3 regions of the Dietzia sp. WMMA184 genome follow, and region 2 is predicted to be linked to each of the others. Evidence: predicted binding sites of a transcription regulator. Region 2 holds the regulator's gene; each other region holds the start of a gene.
The links. The regulator LexA, encoded in region 2, represses DNA repair genes until DNA is damaged. The targets are predictions, from matches to a motif close to CGAACANNTGTTCG.

Region 1 (7,524 bases), 640 kb from region 2:
AGGGGCTGTCCCCGTTCAAGGACGAGAAGACCCCCTCGTTCCACGTGCGTCCGCAGCACGGCTACTTCCACTGTTTCTCCACGGGTGAGGGCGGCGACGTCTTCGCGTTCCTCATGAAGATGGAGCACATCAGCTTCGTCGAGGCGGTGGAGCAGCTGGCCGACCGGCTGGGCTACCGCATCTCCTACGAGGGCGGCGGGCAGGTCGTCCAGCGCGATCGCGGCACGCGGTCCCGGTTGGCGCAGGCCAACGCGGCCGCGCAGAAGTTCTACGCCGAGCGACTGGCGCAGGATCCGGAGGCGGAGACGGCGCGCACCTTCCTCACCGACCGCGGGTTCGACATGGCCCAGGCCCAGCACTTCGGCTGCGGGTACGCGCCCGCCGGTTGGGACACCATGAGCAAGCACCTCATGCGTCAGGGGTTCGAGCCCAAGGAGCTGGAGGCGGCCGGGCTGTCCAAGACGAGTTCGCGCGGCACCCTCATCGACCGTTTCCACCGCCGGTTGCTGTGGCCCATCCGCAACCTCGGCGGTGAGGTGATCGGGTTCGGCGCGCGCAAGCTGTTCGAGGACGACACCCTGGGCAAGTACATGAACACGCCCGAGACGATGCTCTACAAGAAGTCGCAGGTGCTGTTCGGTCTGGACCTGTCCAAGCGAGAGATCGCCTCGCAGCGCCGCGCGGTGGTGGTCGAGGGCTACACCGACGTCATGGCCATGCACGCGGCCGGCGTCACGACCGCGGTCGCCGCGTGTGGCACCGCGTTCGGCGAGGACCACCTGTCCACGCTGCGGCGCCTGATGTTGGACGACAACTACTTCCGCGGCGAGATCATCTACACCTTCGACGGTGACGAGGCGGGCAAGAAGGCCGCGCTCCGGGCGTTCTCGGGGGATCAGCAGTTCTCCGGCCGGACGTTCGTGGCGGTGGCCCCGCCGGGGACGGATCCGTGCGACCTGCGTCAGAACAAGGGCGACGCGGCGGTGCGGGATCTCGTGTCCGCGCGGGTGCCGATGTTCGAGTTCGCGATCCGCTCGATGCTCGAGGACTACGACCTCGACCACGCCGAGGGGCGCGTGGAGGCCCTGCGTCGCACGGTGCCGGTGGTGGCGGACATCCGCGATTCGACGCTGCGTGACGAGTACGCCCGCCAGCTCGCCGGCTGGGTCGGTTGGGACGACCCGGCGACGGTGGTGCGTCGCGTCCGCGAGGAGGCGCGCAAGAAGGGCCGCGCGCGGTCGGCAGGGTCGGGTCCCGGGTTGCGCAAGCGTGCCCCCGGTGGACCGGGCGGGGGAGCCCGACCGGGGTGGGACGCCGCCGAGCGTGGGGGCGGCGCGGGTCGTGGCCGTGGGGGATACGACGACGACGAGGTCGGCGGCCGCGAAGCTCCGCAGACACCGGAGGTGCCGTCGGGCGTTCCCATCCCCGCCGCGGCGGACCCGGTGCTGTGGCCCCAGCGGGAGGCCGTGAAGGCGGCCCTGCAGTACCCGGGCCTGGCGGGTCCGCTCTTCGACTCGCTGCCGGAGGAGTGCTACACCCACCCCGCCTATGCCACGATCGCGCAGGCGCTGTCGAAGGCCGGGGGGTGCGCGGCCGGCAAGAGCGGCGCGAACTGGGTCTCCGAGGTCTCCGAGGGGCTGGGCGACGACGGGCTGCGCCGACTGGTCGGGAGCCTCGCGGTGGAGACGCTGCGCGTGTCCGAGGAGGCGTTGCCCCGCTACATCTCCGGTGTCCTGGCGCGTCTGCAGGAGGTGTGGGTCTCGGGTCAGATCGCGGACCTCAAGTCCAAGGTGCAGCGGATGAGCCCCGCCGAGGACCCGGAGGGTTATTCCGCGTTGTTCGGTGATCTGGTGGCTCTGGAGGAGTACCGGCGCGGCCTGTTGAACCAGGCGGTCGGCGCGACTCCGGACATCGCCTGACCAGCCGATTTGGTTCGTCGGCCCGGGGCGCACTAAGGTGAGTTCTCGGTATCCGGCATCACCGCCGGGCGCCAGCAGTGATCCCCCATAGCTCAATTGGCAGAGCATTCGACTGTTAATCGAAGGGTTATTGGTTCGAGTCCAATTGGGGGAGCTCAGCAACCAGGTCAGTGGCTTCCGAGCCCTGACCTGGTCTGCATTTCAGGGTGGTCAGCCGGGTGGGGCGTGCAGGGTGGGCCGGTAGATCAGCTCCTGGATCCGGCCGTCGAGGGTGCGGCTCTCGAGCAGTTCGAGGTCATACTCCGCTCACCCCACGGCCCGGGACACTCTCGCCCGGCTCTGCGACGAGGTCGCGGTCGAGCACACCTCGGCGGCCGATTCCGGGCGCACGGTCCGCGTCTCCGCCGTCCACCGCGTGGGCGTGCTGCCGGTGGGCGAGGTCGCGGTGGTGGTGGTCGCCGTGGCTCCGCATCGGGCCGAGGCGTTCGCGGCGTGTTCGGAGCTCATCGAGCGTCTCAAGCACGGGGTGCCCATCTGGAAGCGGCAGCGCTTCACCGACGGCGTCTCCGAATGGGTGGGCGTCGGCGACTGCTGAGTTGGTCAGGCCGGCCGTCTGCGGGGTCGGTACCTGTCCTGACCCGGCGGATTGATGAGTGTGCCGTCGTCGGCGACGATGCGGTCGGCGAAGGCGTTCCACTCGCGTTCCCAGATGGCGTCACGGGCACGGGCCAAGGGGCCCTTGGGTCGGGTGCGGTGTTCGTGTCCGGTGTCGGTGATGATGACGAGTTCACCCAACGGCCCGGACCGGTAGGCGTTGGTCCCGAACGTCTTCTCCCGGTGGTGTTTGCGGCACAGGCAGACGAGGTTCCACTCGGTGGTCGGCCCGCCGAGCTCGGGGTCCTTCGTGTTGAACGCGATCACATGGTCCACGTCGCAGGCCTCGGCGGGAACCGAGCACCCGGGGTGCCGGCAGGTGCCGTCGCGCATGCGGATTCGCTCGGCCATCGCGGGGGTGATCATGTACCGCAGGGCGTGCTCGGGGGAGTCGAGCACGCCGGGGGCGGGGTCGATGAGCTCGAACCGCACGCTCGCGTCGTCGCCCTCGAGCAGTTCCGTGCAGAGCCATTCGACGCTGCTGTAGGTGCCGTGGACGAACTCGACACGGTTGGGCAGGCCCCGGGCCGCGGAGGCGATCACGCTGATGCGGATCGGCTGACCGGCCCGCGCGGCGTTACCCAGCGTGGGCCGGGGGAGGTCCGCCCCGAGCCTGACGTCGCCGAGTGCGATGCCGTCGTGCTCGGACGCGGAGTCAGTGTCGGAGCCGGGGCCGGGGCTGGTCGTGGACGGGTCACCAGCAGGCGGATAGACGGCGAGCGCGGCGAGGGCGTCGGCGCGGAGCTGGTCCAGGGAACCGTCCAGTCCGTCCGCCGAGGCGGCCGACGCATCGGTCTCGATGCGACGACGGAGGAGTTCGGCATCGGCGGCGGTGAGCCTGGCCCACATCGTGGCCATGCCGTTCCGGTCGCCGCGGAATCGGACCGAGCGGGTGGCGGCCGCCGCGGCGGCGGCGTCCTGCGCGGCAGCCGGGTCGTGTCGCTCCACGGCGTCATCGATCGCCGAGTCCACCGCGTTGCGGGTCGGCCGGTCGCCACCGTCGAGATCGTCCGTGAAGCGCGCGACCACCTCGTCCTCCACGATCGACACGATCGCGTCGGACACCTCCGCCAGGCGACACGCGATATCGACCGCCAACTGCTCGGGCAGTAGCCCGCGGTCGACCGTGGATCGCAGACGGGGCAGCCGTCGGTGGATCTGCGTCCCGGCCGTCACCAACCGCGCGGCGTGCCAGCACGTGAGCTGGCACGCCGCCACGAGGTGATCGCGGGCCCGGGCCTCCGGATCCAGCCGGGCGTACGCGGGCCGACGCGAACCGGCGCCGGCCTCGTCGGCCTGCTCCGCCTGTGCCTGGGCGGCCCGGGCGAACTGGTCGACCAGGACATGCGCCGCCTCCAGCCGCGTGGCCCCGGCGCGGTTCTGCGCCAACGTCGCGGCACGGGCCGCCTCGCTGACGGCCTCCATGTCGACCATGCCGAGGGGCTCGGGTACGGCGAACAGTGCACTCGTCGTCGTCACCATTCCACCCCCTCCGCCACCGACATCGAACCTACATTCGACAATACCCGCACCGGCGCACTAGCACAAGGGTTCGATCATTTTCGATCACTCACCCCAACCTGGTACCCACCCACTGCGCCAGGGAAACACCGTCACCTGCACCCGATCGACCAGATCGGCGGCCATCAGCGCCCGGTTCATCGACAAGCTGCCGTGCGAGCGCAACGACACGTCGGATTGCTGCTTCAAGCGAGCGACCACCTCGACGGCGTTTCCGCTGACGATGGCCGCGTCCGGCCAGTCGAGGGGACCATCCAGCGTCGTTGACACCACCGTGGTCAGCAGCGTGGTCATCTGGGTGACCCAGGGGTCGAACACGCCGGAATCGTCAGTAGCCGCCCCAATCACCGTTGTCGTTGTACGACCCGAAGCCGCCTCCCATGGGAGGCAGTCGGCGATCAGCCCGGTTGGAGTGTCCGGAAATCGCCTCGGTCGAAGCTGATGTGGAACCTCCTCGAGTCGATCCGCCAGCCCTCCGGCGTGCGGGTCCACAGGTCCGAGTACTCGCCGAGGCACTCGTAGGACAGATCGGACTGGTCCCCGGCACCGAGGTGGAGGACCCGCGCGTACGTGAGGCTTCGTGCCCGGTCCTCGTCTCCGTGGAAGGCGAGCTGGACCCGATGGTTGCCCAACAGGTGCTGGGACGGTCCGCAGCCCCCGAGGTGCTCCCTGACCCTCTCGATGATCGCCTGCCGACCGGTCGCGCCGTACCCGGTGGCGGACTCGGTGAACAGCTCGCCCAGCCCGTCCCAGTCACGTGAGTCCAACGCTGAGGCCACGTCGGCCAGACGCTCAATGATCAGGTCCCTATCACTTGTCATCTCCCCTTGGTAGCAGTGATCGCCGGGGGATCTCAGCTGTCGTCGCTAATCTGGCCGCCATGACCGACGTCGAGATCGCGCTGTCCACCGGCCGCGTCAAGGGCACCGATCTGGGGGATGTGGTCCGCTACTACGGCATTCCGTACGCCGAGGACCCCGTCGGCGACCTGCGGTTCGCCGCCCCGGTCCGCCGCGAACCGTGGCCGGGCGTCCGCGACGCCACCCGGCCGGCGGCCACCGCGCAGCGGCTGCGCTTCGACCCCGATCCGGCGATCCCCGAGCCGATCGTCGCCGGCACGGACATCCTGCACGTCGACGTGTGGGCTCCCACCGAGGGCACGGGCCACCCGGTTCTGGTGTGGATCCACGGCGGCGGCTGGGAGTCCGGGTCGTCGCACCAGCCCTGGTTCGACGGGACCGCCTTCGCGCGCGCCGGGATCGTCGTGGTCTCGGTGGGCTACCGCCTGGGCGTCGAGGGGTTCACCGCGTTCCCCGACGCCCCGGACAACCGCGGGGTGCGGGACTGGATCATGGCCCTGGAGTGGGTCCGCGACGAGATCGCGGCGTTCGGCGGCGACCCCGGGCAGGTCACGGTGTCGGGTCAGTCGGCGGGCGGCGGGGCGGTGCTCTGCCTGCTCGCCTCGCCGTTGTCGGTCGGCCTGTTCCACCGGGGGATCGCCTCGTCGCCCGCGGTGCTGCGATCGCCTGCCGCTCAGGCCCCCAAGGGCACGACCGCGGCGGAACTGGCCGCCGGCGGGCGGGGCGCCGTCGACGAATTCCACCGGCGCCTGCGCAAGGACAATCCCTTCCTCATGCCGTTCCGGCCGACGGTCGGCGACGACACCGTCCCGGTCCCGCCCCTGGAGGGCATCGGGAGCGGTCCCGGGCTCGCCCTGCCCCTGCTCATCGGCTCCACGGCCACGGAGTTCGAGGGGGTCGTCCGGGCCCTCCCCGGTCCGGCGCTGGTGCCGGGTGCCGCGATGATCCTGCGGTCCCAGGAACTGCCCACCACCGGACTGCGCGCGCTGGCCAGACAGTCGGCGGGCAAGTCGCTGCGCCGGGCGGTGGGGGCGGTGGTCGACGCCGCGACCATCCACTCGACCGTTGTGCGGGCGGCAGAGACCCGGGTGGCGGCCGGCGCGCCCACCTGGGTGTACGACTTCCGCTGGGCCGAGGGCCGCGGCGCCGTGCACTGCGCGGACCTGCCGTTCTTCTGGTCGGTGCCGGAAGCCGCGAACGTGCGGGCCTACCTCGGAGCGGATGCGCCTCCGGATCTGGTCGACGCGATGCACCGGTCGTGGGTCGACTTCGTCCGCTCCGGGGACCCTGGGTCCCCGCCCTATGCGCCTCCCGGGAGACGGGTGCAGGTGTGGGATGACCCTCCCGCCGTCGTCGAGGACGGACTGGCCGACGTCCGCGCGGTCTGGTGGCCCGCCGGAGACTCCTGACGTCTTGCTACGATTGCGCGGCGCGTGCCGGTGACATACCCGGCGCGTGCGGGGGGCTATAGCTCAGTTGGTTAGAGCCGCGGACTCATAATCCGCTGGTCGCGGGTTCGAGCCCCGCTGGCCCCACCACAGCTGGCCCCACCACCACGCCGCGACCCCACCGCGGACGCGGGTCGGCCCGGTCAGGCGGGCCCGGAGCGCCCGACTAGAATCGATCTCCATGGTCGACTCACTGCTCGTCGCCGGTACGACCTCCGATTCCGGAAAGAGCGTCGTGACCACCGCACTGTGTCGGGCGTTCGCCCGACGCGGCATCGACGTGGCCCCGTTCAAGGCCCAGAACATGTCCAACAACTCGATGGTGGTCGCCGCCCCCCACAGCACAGGTCCGCACAGCACAAGCCCGGACGGCACCGCCGAGATCGGGCGCGCGCAGTGGATCCAGGCGCTGGCCGCGGGCGTGGCCCCGGAGCCCGCGATGAACCCGGTGCTCCTCAAACCCGGCGGCGACCGGCGTAGTCACGTGGTGGTGATGGGACAGCCGGCCGGGTCGGTGTCCTCCCGCGACTTCGTCGACGGACGGGCCCACCTTGCCGAGGCCGCGTACGCCGCCTACGACGACCTCGCCTCCCGTCACGAGCTCGTCATCTGCGAGGGGGCCGGCAGCCCCACCGAGATCAACCTGCGTTCCAGCGACTACGTCAACATGGGCCTGGCCCGGCACGCGGACATGCCGGTCGTCGTGGTGGGGGACATCGACCGCGGCGGGGTCTTCGCCGCCCTCTACGGCACGGTCGCACTGCTCGAGCCCGCCGATCAGCGGCTGGTCGCGGGGTTCGTCATCAACAAGTTTCGCGGCGACCCGACGCTGCTGGCCCCCGGGCTGCGGCAGATCGAGGACCTCACCGGCCGGCCGGTCCACGGGGTGCTGCCCTGGAATCCCGACCTCTGGCTGGACTCGGAGGACGCCCTCGCGGTGGGTCCCCGCGCCGCCGACGCCGCCGCCACCCTGCGGGTGGCCGTGATCCGTCTGCCGCGGATCAGCAACTTCACCGACGTCGACGCACTCGGCCTGGAGGCGGACGTGGAGTTGGAGTACGTCACGGAGCCCCGCGACCTCGCGGGGGCGGACCTCGTCGTCGTCCCCGGGACCCGCGCCAC
Region 2 (7,524 bases):
CGGTCATCCGCGAGAACGCCCGGGCCGTGGAGCAGGCCCGCGAGCTGGAGACGCGGAGCCGTCGTCGGGACCTGGTGATCGACGACGAGGCGTTGGTGGCCTTCTATCTCGAGCGCCTGCCCGAGGACATCACCTCCGGCCGGCATCTGGAGTCCTGGTGGAAGAAACGTGGTCATCGCGACCCGGACAGCCTCCGTCTCACTCCCGAGGACATACGCACCTCCGAGGCGGTGCCCGACGCCGCCGATTTCCCGCCCCTCTGGCGTCAGGGAGAGCGGAGTTTCGAACTGCTGTACGCGTTCGATCCCGGCGTCACGACCGACGGGATCACCGTGCGCATCCCGCTGCCGCAGCTGTCCTCGGTCACCACCGCCGGGTTCGAATGGCTGGTGCCGGGGCTGCGGGAGGAGCTCTACACGGAGATGCTCCGCACGCTCCCCAAGTATCTGCGCCGGCTGTGTTCTCCGCCCGCGGAATTCGCGGCCCTGTTGGCGGGCGACGTCTCGCCCCGCTCCGCCCCCTTGTCCGTGGCTCTCGCGCGAGCGTTGTCTGCCCGGATCGGTACCACGGTCGATCCGCGGGACTTCGATCAGAACCAGCTGCCGGGCCACCTCCGGATGCGCTTCGAGGTGGTCGACGGTGACGAGGTCGTGGCCTCGGGAACGGATCTCGCACAGTTGAGGACCCGGTTGGTGGACAGGGTGCGGGCGACCCTCAACGCCCGTCTCGTACCGGACAAGGGGCCCTACCGGGAGTGGACATCCGACACCATCGGCGATCTCCCGCAGTCGGTCACCGGCTCGGTGGACGGGGTCGAGGTGACCGTCTACCCCGCCCTGCGTGTCGGTGGGGACGGCATCCACGTCGTGGCGTGCGCCACGGAGGACGAGCGTCGATCCACCCAGGCGTCAGCGGTGCTCACGCTGGTCTCGGGCGGCCTGGTCTCGACGGCATCGATTCTGCGCGGTCGCCCGGTCCAGCAGCGGCTCGCGCTCACCCAGTACCCGCATGGCGGGATGGAGTCCCTGGTCTCGGATGCGTCGCTCGCCGCGAGTGGGCGGATCATCGCCCGACGTAAGGGCTCACCGGTTCTCACGGTCGCGGAGTTCCAGGATATCCAGGCCACTGCGAGGGCGGAGGTCCCCGGTGCGGTGGCGTCCGCGATCTCGGCGGCGGTTCCCGCGCTGATGGCCGCCCAGTCCGTGTCGGGCCGTTTGGCGGAGGTGCCGGCAGACGTCGCCGACGATGTCCGTCCCTCGCTGGACTTCCTCGTCGGGCGGGGATTCCTCGCCCGCCATCCCTCGGATGTGCTCCCACATCTGGAGCGGCATGTGCGGGCGGTCGGTGTCCGGTTGGACCTCGCGGAGAAGTCTCCCGCCCGGCACGGCGAGCTCACGGCGAAGTTGAGCCGCTCCGAGTCGACCGTCGAGGACGCATGCGCGGCCCTGCGACGGCGGCCGGGCGGGGCGCGGGCGTGCCGGGATCTGCGGTGGATGCTCGCCGAGTACCGGGTGGGGCTGTTCGCGCAGTCACTGGGTACGGCCCGTCCAGTGTCGGCAGAGCGGATCGACAAGGCGGTGGCGTCTGCGCTCGCCCCACGGTCGTCCAGATGACGTTGCGCGGTCAGCGGCTCGCGCGACGCTCTCGGAGGGCGATGATCTCGCGTTCGAAGTCGTCGGCCGAGCTGAACTGCTTGTACACGGATGCAAAACGCAGGTAGGCGACCTCGTCCAGATCCTGCAGAGGGCCCAGGATGGCGAGCCCGATCTCGTGGGCCGGAACCTCGGACACACCGCCGGAGCGCACTGCGTCCTCGACCTGCTGGGCGAGGCGACGGAGAGCGTCCTCGTCGACCGATCGTCCCTGGCACGCGCGGCGGACACCGCGAACGACCTTGTCCCGGCTGAACGCCTCGGTCACCCCGTTCCGCTTGAGAACCGTCAGCAGTGGCGTCTCGAGCGTCGTGAACCGGTGTCCGCACCGGGGGCACTCCCGTCGACGCCGGATCGCCTGTCCCTCGTCGACGGATCGTGAGTCGATCACCCGGGAGTCCTCGTGATGGCATGTCGGGCAGTACATTCCCGTGGGGCCCTTCGTCGACCGGAGTTCACACGTCCCGGATCGTGCCTGACGGAACGCGGGGGTGGCAGACCGCCGCCCGCGGTCCATTCTAGGAGGCCCGCTGCCCGGTCACGCGTAGGCGGGTCCGCCGAGGAAGGCCACTGCGAGAAGCATGATCACGCCGAATGCAATCCCGCACGCCAGCAGTGCCCAGGCCGGCACGTCGTCGACCACCCCGGTGGACACCGGGGCCTCGACGTGGCACGCCCGCGCGCGGTCCGTCGAGACCGGGCGCACGAGTACACGCCGACCGGGGGCGACCGATGTGACGGTGGCCGGACGGGCCGCCACCCGCGGCCGGACGAGGTTCCCCGCACGGGCGGACGTGACGGCCAGCCGATTGCCCTCGGGTCGGACCAGCGTGCGCCGCGGCGCAGGCGTGGGACGCACGAGCACCGACACATCTCTCGGCCGGTCGAGGTGAGCGCCCTGTCCACGATGGTCATCGGGGCAGACCTCGGTCCACCGCACGGCCGGACGTGGGTGGGACTGAAGCTCGACAACGGTCATGGTGGCTCCCTACTCGATACGGTGTGCGATCAGGGTTCGCACACCTGTATGTCTGTCTCAGTACATCTGTTCGAATCCGAACTCCCCTAGAGTTGTATCACGCGACTCCGACACAATCACGATTCGCAGAGGAATTTCTTCGAACACGTGTGTGGCGCAAGGCGGTGGTTGGCACTAGGGTGTAGACAGATCACAGCGTCGAACATCCATTCGCCGAAGGGACCCCACGAGATGCCGAAGCCCGATTTCGAGTCACTGACGGACCGACAGAAGAGCGTTCTCCTGCACATCCACGACACCGTCAAGGAGCGTGGTTATCCGCCGAGCATCCGCGAGATCGGGGACGCGGTCGGCTTACAGTCCACGTCGTCGGTGGCGCATCAACTCCGCACGTTGGAGAAGAAGGGCTTCCTGACGCGGGATCCTCACAAGCCGCGCGCGGTCGACGTCCACGGTGTCCCGGGGCAGAAGTCACGGGGCCGCCGGTCACCTGCGCCGGAGCCCCAGCGTCCGGGAGGCGCGGTCGAACCCGTCTACGTACCCGTCCTCGGCCGGATCGCGGCGGGCGGGCCCATCCTCGCGGAACAGGCCGTCGAGGAGATCTTCCCCCTGCCGGCGGACCTCGTCGGGTCAGGTGATCTGTTCATGCTCAAGGTCGTCGGCGAGTCGATGATCGACGCCGCCATCTGCGATGGCGACTACGTGGTGGTCAGGCGGCAGAACGTCGCGGACAACGGGGAGATCGTCGCCGCCATGATCGACGGGGAGGCCACGGTCAAGACCTTCCGGAACGACTCGAGCGGAGTCTGGTTGTTGCCCCACAATCCGTCGTTCAGCCCGATTCCGGGCGAGCACGCGACGATCCTCGGCAAGGTCGTGACGGTGTTCCGGAAACTCTGAGTCCCGGTTCGAACGACGCGCCGCCCGTCCCCGCAGGGGTCAGGCGGCGCCGTCATGTGGATCGCGGACCGCGAACTCGTCCAGTTCGCCGGCCACGGACGCGGGCAACCGGACCACCAGCCGGGTTCCGTCCTGGGTGTGTTCCTCCTCGACCACCGCGCCCTCGGCGTGGACCCGCGACACCACGTCCCCGCGGGAGTACGGGACGGACAGGGTCAGCTCGGTGTCCCCGGAGGCGACGATCTGGGTGATCCTCTCGAGGAGTTCGTCGACACCCTGCCCGGTGACCGCCGAGACGAACACGGCGTCGGGCAGCGCGTGGTGCAATTCGGTGAGGACCACGGGATCCGCGGCGTCGATCTTGTTGATCACCAGGAGTTCCCGAGGCCGCTCCGCGTTCTGCTCTTCCACCACCTCGTTGATCACCTTGCGCACCGCCTCGATCTGGCGGAGCGGGAAGGCATCCGAACCATCCACCACGTGGAGGAGCAACTCGGAGTCGACGACCTCTTCAAGAGTCGACCTGAAGGCCTCGACCAACTGGGTCGGCAGATGCCTGACGAATCCCACGGTGTCCGTGAAGACGACCGCCCTGCCGTCGGGCAACTCGGCCTTCCTCGTCGTCGGATCGAGGGTGGCGAACAGGGCGTTCTGAACCAGGACGCCGGCTCCGGTGATCCTGTTGAGCAGGCTGGACTTCCCGGCGTTCGTGTATCCGGCGATGGCGATGGACGGCACCGGAGTGGAACGCCGACGGTGCCGTTTGGTGTCCCGGGCCTGCTTCATCCCCTTGATGTCGCGACGCAGACGGGCCATCCGCTCGCGGATCCGGCGCCGATCGGTCTCGATCTTGGTCTCACCCGGGCCGCGAAGACCGACGCCGCCGTTGCTGCCGGCACGGCCGCCCGCCTGGCGGGACAACGACTCGCCCCACCCACGCAGACGGGGCAGCATGTACTCCATCTGGGCGAGCGACACCTGGGCCTTGCCCTCACGGCTGGTGGCGTGCTGCGCGAAGATGTCGAGGATCAGCGCGGTACGGTCGATGACCTTGACATTGACCGCCTTCTCCAGCGCGAGCAGCTGCCCCGGGGTGAGCTCGCCGTCGCAGATGACGGTGTCGGCGCCGGTCGCCGCGATCACGTCCTTGAGGACGCTGACCTTGCCCGACCCGATGTACGTGGCGGCATCGGGCTTGTCGCGGCGCTGGATGAGCGCGTCGCACACCTCCGATCCCGCGGTCTCGGCGAGCTGGGCGAGCTCGTCCATCGCGGCGTCCGCCTGCGCGGCGGACCCTTCGGTCCAGACACCGACGAGCACGACACGTTCGAGTCGGAGCTGGCGGTACTCGGCGTCGTTGACGTCCTGGAGTTCGGTGGAGAGCCCCGCCACCCGGCGCATCGAGGATCTCTCCTCGAGCTGGAATTCACCGATGGATGGATCGAGGTCGCGTGTCGGCCGGTCAGCGGCCGTGTGATCAGTAGTCATTCGGGTTCATCTTCTCACACCGGGCCCCCCGGTGTCCCGTTCGAGACGGTGTGCTACCGACCACGGTGGTAATGACCGTGGGCGACGAGTGTGGACGGCCCTGTGAGCGAGGACCCGGCACCGGTCAGTGATACCTCCACCTCGCCGCCCGGGACCACCACGACGACGTCGCCCGTCGCCTCCCCCGAGTCGGCCAGCGCGGCGACCGCGGTCGCGACGATTCCGGTTCCGCAGGACATGGTCTCCCCTGATCCCCGCTCGTGGACCCGCATGGAGACCCGACCGTCCACCATCGGGGTGGCGATCTCGACATTGACGCCGTCGGGAAAGAAGGCCCGGTCGTACCCGGGGGCCTCCTGCACCCGCAGCCCGGCGAGGTCCGCGGCGTCCAGATCGGGGACCACACAGGCGAGGTGCGGATTGCCCATGTCGACGGCGAGCCCGGCGAACGTCCGGCCACCGACCTCCGCCGACGACAGTCCGAGCAGTCGCGGCTCCCCCATGTCCACCCGCACCACGGCGTCATCACCCGAGTGTGAGAGGACCTCGGCGGGGCGGGCCCCGGACCGCGTGCCCACCGGGATCGAGCCGACCTCCGCTCTCCCGGTCGCGACGAGGGCGTGGGCGAAGACCCGGACCCCGTTGCCGCACATCTCCGCGATGGAGCCATCGGCGTTGCGGTAGTCCATGAACCAGTCCGCACTGTCCACGCCGGGCGGCAGGCTCGCGAGCACGCCCCGGTCGACGAGGGCTCCGGCGGTCGCGATCCTCAGCACCCCGTCGGCGCCGATTCCGCCACGCCGATCGCACAGTGCGCGTACCAGGTCGACGTCGAGGTCCAGGTCGGCCTGATCGTCCGGGAGGATCACGAAGTCGTTGAGGGTGCCGTGGCCCTTGAGGAAGGCGATACCGTCGGGCTGCGAGGCCTGGCGCGTCGAAGTCATGGCGAAATCGTACTCGCCGGCGGGGACCGTTCCGCACCGTGGAAATGTCGGATGATGCCGGACGGTACGCCAACTAGAGTCGACCGGGAGAACGGTCCCCTACCTCCAGGAGAGCATCGATGTCCGAACGCATCACTGTCGGCGGAATCCAGGTCGACGAGGTCCTGTACGACTTCGTCAACTCCCAGGCGATCCCGGGCACCGGGGTCGATCCCGACGCGTTCTGGGCGGGCGCCTCCGAGATCTTCACCGAGCTGGCCCCCCGCAACCGCGAACTGCTCGACACCCGCGACCGGTTGCAGTCCGAGATCGACGCCTGGCACCACGAGAATCCGGCGCCGATCGACCCGACCGCCTACAAGGCGTTCCTGCAGGAGATCGGGTACCTGGTGCCCGAGCCCGAGTCCGTGTCCGTCACGACCGAGAACGTCGACGCGGAGATCGCCACGGTCGCCGGCCCGCAGCTCGTCGTGCCGGTCATGAACGCCCGGTTCGCGATCAACGCGGGCAACGCCCGATGGGGTTCGCTCTACGACGCGCTCTACGGCACCGATGCGATCCCGGAGTCCGACGGCGCCGAGCAGGGCTCGGGGTACAACAAGGTCCGCGGCGACAAGGTCATCGACTGGGCCCGTGAATTCCTCGACGACGCCGCACCGCTGGCGTCGGGCAGCCACGTGGGTTCCACGGGCTACGCCGTGGTCGACGGTGGCCTGCAGGTGACCGTGTCCGACGGGTCGACCGCCCGGTTGGCGGCCCCGGAGAAGTTCGTGGGCTACCTCGGCGAGCCCTCCAGCCCGTCCTCGGTCCTGCTGTGCAACAACGGTCTGCACATCGAGATCCAGATCGACCCGGACTCCCCCGTCGGCTCGACCGACGGCGCCGGGGTCAAGGACGTCGTCCTGGAGTCCGCCGTGTCCACCATCATGGATTTCGAGGACTCGGTCGCCGCCGTCGACGCCGAGGACAAGACCCAGGGCTACAGCAACTGGCTGGGGCTCATGAAGGGAGACCTGTCCGAGGAGATCAGCAAGGGCGACAAGACCTTCACCCGCGTCCTCAACGACGACCGGGTCTTCACCGCGCCCGACGGTTCGGGTGAGGTCCGTCTCCACGGCCGCTCGATGCTGTTCGTGCGCAACGTCGGCCACCTGATGACCAACCCGGCGGTGCTCGATGCCGACGGCAACGAGATGCCCGAGGGCATCCTGGACGCACTGATCACCTCGCTCGCCGGTATGCACGGGATCGCCGAGGGCAACGAGCGCCGGAACAGCCGACACGGGTCGATCTACATCGTGAAGCCCAAGCAGCACGGGCCGGAGGAGGTCGCGTTCACCACCGAGCTGTTCGGCCGTGTCGAGAAGCTCCTCGGGCTAGCCGAGAACACCCTCAAGGTGGGCATCATGGACGAGGAGCGTCGCACCTCCGTCAACCTCGCCGCCTGCATCGCCGAGGCCACCGAACGGGTCGTGTTCATCAACACCGGCTTCCTCGACCGGACCGGCGACGAGATCCACACCTCCATGGAGGCCGGGCCGATGATCCGCAAGGGCGAGAT
Region 3 (7,524 bases), 1.7 Mb from region 2:
TCGCGACGGACTCGACGCCGCACTGGAGGCCGGACTGTCGACGTGAGGTTCCCCGCCGCGATGGTCACTCTCACTTCGATGGCCGTCGTCGCCGTCGGCGGGGCGGCTGGCACGTTCGCGCGGGTCGTCGTCTCCGAGTTGGCGCCGCCGGCCCTCACCGTGACGCTCGCGATCAACGTCGTGGGCGCGTTCGCACTGGGGGTCGTCCTCACCGTGCTGCCCGAGGGCGGGGCGTGGCGACGAGAGGGACGACGACAACGACGACGACATCACGCCCGGTTACTGCTCGGCCCCGGTTTCTGCGGGGGGTTCACCACCTACTCGCTCATCGCCCTGCAGGTCTCGACCCTGGCGCGGGCGGGTGATGGGGTCGGCGCGATGGTCTATCCCGCGGCGACGCTCGTGCTGGGCGGTGTGGCCACCGTGCTCGGGATGGCGCTGGGATCGCTGGGTCATGACGGTGGGTGACGCCGTGATGGCGGTGTGGGTCGCGCTCGGCGGGGGCGTGGGCGCGGCCCTGCGCTACGGCGTGGGCCTGGCGGTCGCCGCGCGGTGGCATGGCCGGTTTCCGCTGGGCACGTTCCTCGTCAACGTGTCGGGTTCGTTCGCACTGGGCCTGGTCATGGGGCTGCTGGCCGGACCCACGGGAAGCGGCGGGACGGTGGCCGTGCTGCTGGGCACGGGGGCGCTCGGCGGCTACACGACGTTCTCCACGGCCAGTTATGACACCGTTCGCCTGGCCCGCGACGGCCGGTTCCTCACCGCGGCGGCGTACGGGGTGGGGACGATGACAGCCACGGTGGCCGCCGCCGCTCTGGGGTGGTGGCTCGCGGGCTCGTGATGGATCACGACTCGGGCTTGCGGACCACCGGCGCATGGTCCACGGTGGGGTGATGGGGCATCGGATGTTCGTCGCGGTCGTGCCGCCCGACGAGGTTCGCGAGGAACTGGAGCGGTTCCTCGAGCCGCGGCCGGGTCTGACGTGGACGAACCCCGCCCAGTGGCACCTCACCCTGACGTTCTGTCCCGACGTCGACGACTGGCGCCTCGACGAGCTGACCGAGCGGGTGGAGGCGGTCGCCCGGAAGCACGAGCCGTTCACTCTCCGGCTGGCCGGCGCGGGGGCGTTCCCCTCGGTCGAGCGGGCCAAGGTGTTGTGGGCGGGGGTCGATCAGCCCGAGGATCGGCCGCTCCACGCGCTCGCGGCGGGCGTCCGCTCGGCCGCCAACGCGGCGGGCTGCGCCCCGGACGGCGCCCGGTTCCGTCCGCACCTCACGCTCGCCCGGCTCGGCGGTCGCGACGATGCGACCGCCTGGCTGCGGGTGCTCGACACCTTCACGAGCAGCCGGTGGGAGGTTTCCGAGGTCGCGCTCGTCGACTCGTTCCTCGGCGAGGGGCCGCGGGGCCGGGCTCGCCACGAGGTCGTGGCCCGGTTGCCGCTGGGCGCGGGCGAGTGACGCTGGTGGGACCCGCCCGGGGGCTGAACGGACAGGCCCGGCGACGGCTACCGTATGGCGCGTGGAACTCATCGGGACCGTCGATCCGGCTCACCCTCTCGTCGTCGTCGCGCTGGAGCAGGAGGCGCGGCACTTCGTCACCGACTTCCCGGTGCTCGTCACCGGCGTCGGCAAGGTGCGCGCGGCCGTGGCCGTCGCGCACGCGCTCGGTGGCGGGGCCCGGCCGCGTGAGCTGGTCAACGTGGGCACCGCGGGCGGGTTGCACCCGGGGATGGAGGGCACGCACGAGATCGCGACCGTGTTCCAGCACGACTTCGACGACCCCGCCCTGCACGCCGTCACCGGCCGGCACGACGGCCCGCCGCTGGCGCTGTCCGCCCTGCGTGCGGTGACCCCCGAGCACGCCGCCGCGCCGTCGGGGCCCGGGGGATCGGCTGCGCCCGTGCTCGCGACCGGCGACAGTTTCGTCGCGGGCGGCCCGGTGCGGAACCGCCTGGCCGGGATCGCCGACCTGGTGGACATGGAGGGGTATGCGGTGGCCGCGGCGGGCGCGATGGTGGGCGTACCCACGCGGCTGGTCAAGCACGTCTCGGATGCCGCCGACGAGTCCGCGGGCACCACGTGGGTCGAGGGTGTCGACGCCTGCGCGCGGATCCTGGCGCAGTGGGTGGGTACCAGGTTGGGATGAGTGATCGAAGATGATCGAACCCTTGTACTAATGCGCCGGCGCGGGTACTATCGAATGTAGGTTCGATGTCGATGTCGATGTTCGATGTCGATGTCGATGTCGATGTCGATGTCGGTGGCGGAGGGGGTGGAATGGTGACGACGACGAGTGCGCTGTTCGCCGTACCCGAGCCCCTCGGCATGGTCGATATGGAGGCCGTCAGCGAGGCGGCCCGTGCCGCGACGCTGGCGCAGAACCGCGCCGGGGCCACGCGGCTCGAGGCGGCGCATGTCCTGGTCGACCAGTTCGCCCGGGCCGAGCAGGTACAGGCGGAGGAGGCCGGCGCCGGTTCGCGTCGGCCCGCGTACGCCCGGCTGGATCCGGAGGCCCGGGCCCGCGATCACCTCGTGGCGGCGTGTCAGCTCACGTGCTGGCACGCCGCGCGGTTGGTGACGGCCGGGACGCAGATCCACCGGCGGCTGCCCCGTCTGCGATCCACGGTCGACCGCGGGCTGCTGCCCGAGCAGTTGGCGGTCGATATCGCGTGTCGCCTGGCGGAGGTGTCCGACGCGATCGTGTCGGCCGTGGAGGACGAGGTGGTCGCGCGCTTCACGGACGATCTCGACGGTGGCGACCGGCCGACCCGCAACGCGGTGGACTCGGCGATCGATGACGCCGTGGAGCGACACGACCCGGCTGCCGCGCAGGACGCCGCCGCAGCGGCGGCCGCCACCCGCTCGGTCCGTTTCCGCGGCGACCGGAACGGCATGGCCACGATGTGGGCCAAGCTCACCGCCGCCGATGCCGAACTCCTCCGGCGTCGCATCGAGACCGATGCGTCGGCCGCCTCGGCGGACGGACTGGACGGTTCCCTGGATCAGCTCCGCGCCGACGCCCTCGCCGCGCTCGCCGTCTATCCGCCTGCTGGTGACCCGTCCGCGACCAGCCCTTGCGCGACCGACCCTGCCGCTGCCCCTGCGTCCGAGCACGACGGCATCGAGCTCGGCGACGTCAGGCTCGGGGCGGACCTCCCCCGGCCCACGCTGGGCAACGCCGCGCGGGCCGGTCAGCCGATCCGCATCAGCGTGATCGCCTCCGCGGCCCGGGGTCTGCCCAACCGTGTCGAGTTCGTCCACGGCACCTACAGCAGCGTCGAGTGGCTCTGCACGGAACTGCTCGAGGGCGACGACGCGAGCGTGCGGTTCGAGCTCATCGACCCCGCCCCCGGCGTGCTCGACTCCCCCGAGCACGCCCTGCGCTACGTGATCACCCCGGCGATGGCCGAGCGAATCCGCATGCGCGACGGGACCTGCCGCCACCCCGGGTGCTCGGTTCCCGCCGAGGCCTGCGACGTGGACCATGTGATCGCGTTCAACACGAACGACCCTGAGCTCGGCGGGCCGACCACCGAGTGGAACCTCGTCTGCCTGTGCCGCAAACACCACCGCGAGAAGACGTTCGGGACCAACGCCTACCGGTCCGGGCCGTTGGGTGAACTCGTCATCATCACCGACACCGGACACGAACACCGCACCAGACCCAAGGGACCCTTGGCCCGTGCCCGTGACGCCATCTGGGAACGCGAGTGGAACGCCTTCGCCGACCGCATCGTCGCCGACGACGGCACACTCATCAATCCGCCGGGTCAGGACAGGTACCGACCCCGCAGACGGCCGGCCTGACCGCCTCAGCAGTCGCCGACGCCCACCCATTCGGAGACGCCGTCGGTGAAGCGCTGCCGCTTCCAGATGGGCACCCCGTGCTTGAGCCGCTCGATGAGCTCCGAACACGCCGCGAACGCCTCGGCCCGATGCGGAGCCACAGCGACCACCACCACCGCGACCTCGCCCACCGGCAGCACGCCCACGCGGTGGACGGCGGACACGCGGACCGTGCGCCCGGAATCGGCCGCCGAGGTGTGCTCGGCCGCGACCTCGTCGCAGAGCCGGGCGAGCGTGTCCCGGGCCGTGGGGTGAGCCGAATACTCGATGTCGTGGACCCGGCGGCCCCCGTCGTGGTCGCGCACGACGCCGGAGAACGTCACCATCGCCCCGTCGGCGCTGGTCCACACGGCCTTCTCGACCTCGCGCGGGTCGATCTCCCGGTCGGTGATGTCCACCAGCGGACTGGAGACGCTCATCGGTGTCCTCCTCCGTGGGCGTGGACGTCGAGCAGGTGCTCGAGCAGGTCGTCGAGGACCGCCAACCCGTCGCGGACTCCGCCCGTCGAGCCCGGCAGGTTCGCCACCAGGGTACGTCCGGCGAAGCCCGCGAGCCCGCGGCTCATCGCCGCCGTCGGCGTGGCCGCCAGGCCGCGGGCCCGCATCGCCTCGGCGACCCCCGGCAGCTCCAGCTCCAGGTGCGGCGCGGTGGCCTCCGGCGTGCGGTCGTCCGGGGCGACCCCCGTACCGCCGGTGGTGAACAGGACCGCGGGGGAGCGGCGGACGTGCTCGGTGACGGCCGTGGCGATGTCGGCGTCGGCCACCACGTGCACCTCGACCGGCGAGAAACCGCGCTCGAGGAGCCAACCCTCGATGGCGGGGCCGGTGGTGTCCTCGCGGTGGCCGTGCGCGGCGGCGGTGGAGGAGACGACGACGACACCACTTCGGCCGGAATCGAGCGCGGCGGGCCCGGTGTTCGCGCGCGGCACCTCGTCGTCGTCGTTCCCGGTCGCCTTCTCGGATTCTCGCGTCCAGTCACCGCGTTTGCCGCCCGTCTTGGCGGCGAGGCGGACCCCGTCCATAGTGGCGAGCGGGTCGACGGCCTTGACCATGTCGTGCAGCGTCAGCCCGGCCACGGAGACGGCGGTCAGGGCTTCCATCTCGACACCCGTCCTGCCCGTCGTCTTGGCGGTGGCCTGCACGTGGATCTCGCCGGCCTCCTCGTCGAGGTCGAAGCTCACCTTGACCGAGTTCAGCGGGATCTGGTGGCACAGCGGGACGAGCTCGGAGGTCTTCTTGGCCGCGCCGATCCCGGCCAGGCGGGCGGTGGACAGGACGTCGGCCTTGCCCAGCGAATCCCCTGCGACCATGGTCACGACGTCGGGGCGGGTGCGAAAGATCCCCTCGGCGGTGGCGGTGCGGGTGGTGACGGCCTTGTCGCCGACGTCGACCATGCGCACGCGGCCCTCGGCGTCGAGGTGGGTGAGCTTCGGCTCGGGTGATGAGCCCTGTCCGGTCGGCGCGTCAGTCATGCCGTTCACGGTAGTCGGCCGGGTGCGGCGGGCTTCGGGGGTGCGGCGAGGCGGGGCGTCACGGGATGCGGGTTTAATCGCGGACATGGCGACGCTCTTCGAACCGATCCGTATCCGCGACCTCGAGATCCGGAACCGGGCCTGGCTCTCGCCGATGTGCCAGTACTCGTGCGAGGACGGCGACGGGGTGCCCACGCCGTGGCACCTCGTCCACCTGGGCGCGCGGGCTCAGGGCGGGTTCGGGCTGATCCTCGCGGAGGCCTCGGCGGTGGTGCCGGAGGGCAGGATCAGCCCCCAGGACGCCGGGCTGTGGAACGACACGCAGCGCGACGCGTGGGCGCCCATCGTGGACTTCGTGCACTCGCAGGGGGCGGCGATCGGTATCCAGCTGGCGCACGCCGGGCGCAAGGCCTCGGCCTACCGCGCGTGGCCCGGTTACCCGGTCGGTTCACTACCGCCGGAGGAGGGCGGTTGGGTGACGGTCACGCCGTCGGCGGTCCCGTTCGGCGACATGGCGGTCCCGGAGGCGCTGGACGCGGAGGGGATCCGGGACGTGGTGACCGCGTTCGTCGACGCCGCACGCCGCGCCGATCAGGCCGGATTCGACGTCGTGGAAATCCACGCCGCCCACGGCTACCTCATCCACGAGTTCCTCTCGCCCCTGTCCAACGAGCGGACGGACTCCTACGGCGGGTCGCGCGACAACCGGGCGCGGCTGCTGCTGGAGATCTGCGACGCGGTGCGGCAGGTGTGGCCCGAGAGCAAGCCGCTGTTCGTGCGGATCTCGGCGACGGACTGGGTGGACGGGGGCTGGACGCCGGCGGACTCGCGCTGGCTGGCGGGCCGGCTCGCCGAGCACGGCGTGGACCTGGTCGACGTCTCCTCGGCCGCCAACACCCCCGACCGGCCGCCGGTGGAGCTGGAACAGGGTTACCAGGTGCCGCTGACCGAGGAGGTGCGCGCGTCGGGCGCCGTGCTGGCCGGCGCGGTCGGTCTGATCAGCGACCCGCAGTACGCCGAACAGTTGCTGGTGGACGAGCGTGCCGACCTCGTGTTCCTCGGCCGCGTCGCCCTGCGCGAGCCCGCCTGGCCCCAACGCGCCGCCGCCGAACTCGGCCTGGACTGGCGGCAGGCCCCGTACCCGCCGCAGTACACGCGCGGGAAGTGGTGACCGACGGTCGCGAGGAGCGGTCCGGCTAGAGATCCAGCTCGATGTCCGAGCAGGCCAGCGCGGTACAGACGGTGACGCGCTCCTGCTCGGCGCCGCCGGGTGCGCGACCCGCGGCCCCGGCGCGGATGGTGCCGCTGACCTTGGGCGTCACGCACGCCTTGCACAGCCCGCGCTGGCAGCCGGTGGGCACGGCGATCCCGGCGCGGCCGGCCGCCTCGAGCAGGGTGGTGGCCCCGTCGATCTCCACCGCGGTGCCGGTGCGGCGGAAGCGGACGGTGAAGCGGCTCCCGTCGTCGTCGGGCCGGTCCAGCTCGGGCGCGGTGAAGGACTCGGCGTGGAAATGTTCTGCCGGTAGGCCCAGGTCGCGCAGCCACCCGCGGGTGAGGTCGATGAGCGCGGCCGGGGCACACACGTAGGTCTCGCGCTCGGCGGCGTCGGGGACCACGCGCTGCAGGAGCTCGGGACCGAGCCGGCCGGTGGCCAGGTCCTCGCGCTCCGACGGCGCATCGGTGAACAGGCGCAGGGTGATGCCGGAGAGGCGGGCGAGCTCGCGGAGTTCGGCGTCGAAGATGATCGAGCGGTCGTCGCGGTTGACGTACAGCAGTGTCGCGTCGGGGCGACTGCCGGTCTCGCGCGCGTCACGGGCGATGCGACGCAGCAGGCTGATGATCGGGGTGATGCCCACCCCGCCGGCGATGTACAGGGACTTCGCTCCCGGCACGGGCGGTGGGAAGTCGCCCGAGGACTGCGGCACGCCGACCAGTGTCACGTAGTCACCTGCGTGCAGTGAGTCGTTGAGCCGGGTGGACACCCGCCCGCCCTCGACGCGCTTGATGCAGATCTCCATGGCGCCCTCGACGTCCGCAACCGCGTCCGCGCTGTCGCGGACCAGGCTGTACTGGCGGACCAACTCGCCGTCGCCGTCGTCGCCAGCGACTCGCACCGACACGTACGCGCCCGCGTCCCACTCGACGTCCTCCCAGCCCCGGGGGCGGGCCAACCGCACCGACAGGGCCTGGCCGTCGGCGACGGGAGTG

Region 1: the regulator LexA is predicted to act here: its motif matches at 4,079-4,092, upstream of CK206_RS04915 (HNH endonuclease signature motif containing protein).
Region 3: the regulator LexA is predicted to act here: its motif matches at 2,197-2,210, upstream of CK206_RS09925 (HNH endonuclease signature motif containing protein).

The regions. Positions count from the first base shown of each region.
Region 1 is NZ_NXEI01000001.1:1,062,679-1,070,202, reverse strand. It holds gene dnaG (DNA primase) at 1-1,919, shown strand, start outside; tRNA gene CK206_RS04925 (tRNA-Asn) at 2,001-2,073, shown strand; partial or broken gene CK206_RS20710 (deaminase) at 2,130-2,225, opposite strand; partial or broken gene CK206_RS04920 (molybdenum cofactor biosynthesis protein MoaE) at 2,200-2,514, shown strand; gene CK206_RS04915 (HNH endonuclease signature motif containing protein) at 2,520-4,055, opposite strand; partial or broken gene CK206_RS04910 (dihydrofolate reductase family protein) at 4,164-4,421, opposite strand; gene CK206_RS04905 (nuclear transport factor 2 family protein) at 4,493-4,915, opposite strand; gene CK206_RS04900 (carboxylesterase/lipase family protein) at 4,975-6,363, shown strand; tRNA gene CK206_RS04895 (tRNA-Ile) at 6,416-6,492, shown strand; gene CK206_RS04890 (cobyric acid synthase) at 6,584-7,524, shown strand, end outside.
Region 2 is NZ_NXEI01000001.1:421,854-429,377, reverse strand. It holds gene hrpA (ATP-dependent RNA helicase HrpA) at 1-1,613, shown strand, start outside; gene nrdR (transcriptional regulator NrdR) at 1,624-2,079, opposite strand; gene CK206_RS01980 (hypothetical protein) at 2,191-2,631, opposite strand; gene lexA (transcriptional repressor LexA) at 2,821-3,531, shown strand; gene hflX (GTPase HflX) at 3,571-5,019, opposite strand; gene dapF (diaminopimelate epimerase) at 5,073-5,963, opposite strand; gene CK206_RS01960 (malate synthase G) at 6,083-7,524, shown strand, end outside.
Region 3 is NZ_NXEI01000001.1:2,159,498-2,167,021, reverse strand. It holds gene CK206_RS09950 (maleylpyruvate isomerase family mycothiol-dependent enzyme) at 1-46, shown strand, start outside; gene CK206_RS09945 (CrcB family protein) at 61-468, shown strand; gene crcB (fluoride efflux transporter CrcB) at 455-841, shown strand; gene thpR (RNA 2',3'-cyclic phosphodiesterase) at 894-1,457, shown strand; gene CK206_RS09930 (nucleosidase) at 1,519-2,145, shown strand; gene CK206_RS09925 (HNH endonuclease signature motif containing protein) at 2,277-3,806, shown strand; gene CK206_RS09920 (molybdenum cofactor biosynthesis protein MoaE) at 3,812-4,264, opposite strand; gene moaCB (bifunctional molybdenum cofactor biosynthesis protein MoaC/MoaB) at 4,261-5,316, opposite strand; gene CK206_RS09910 (NADH:flavin oxidoreductase/NADH oxidase) at 5,402-6,487, shown strand; gene CK206_RS09905 (fatty acid desaturase) at 6,513-7,524, opposite strand, start outside.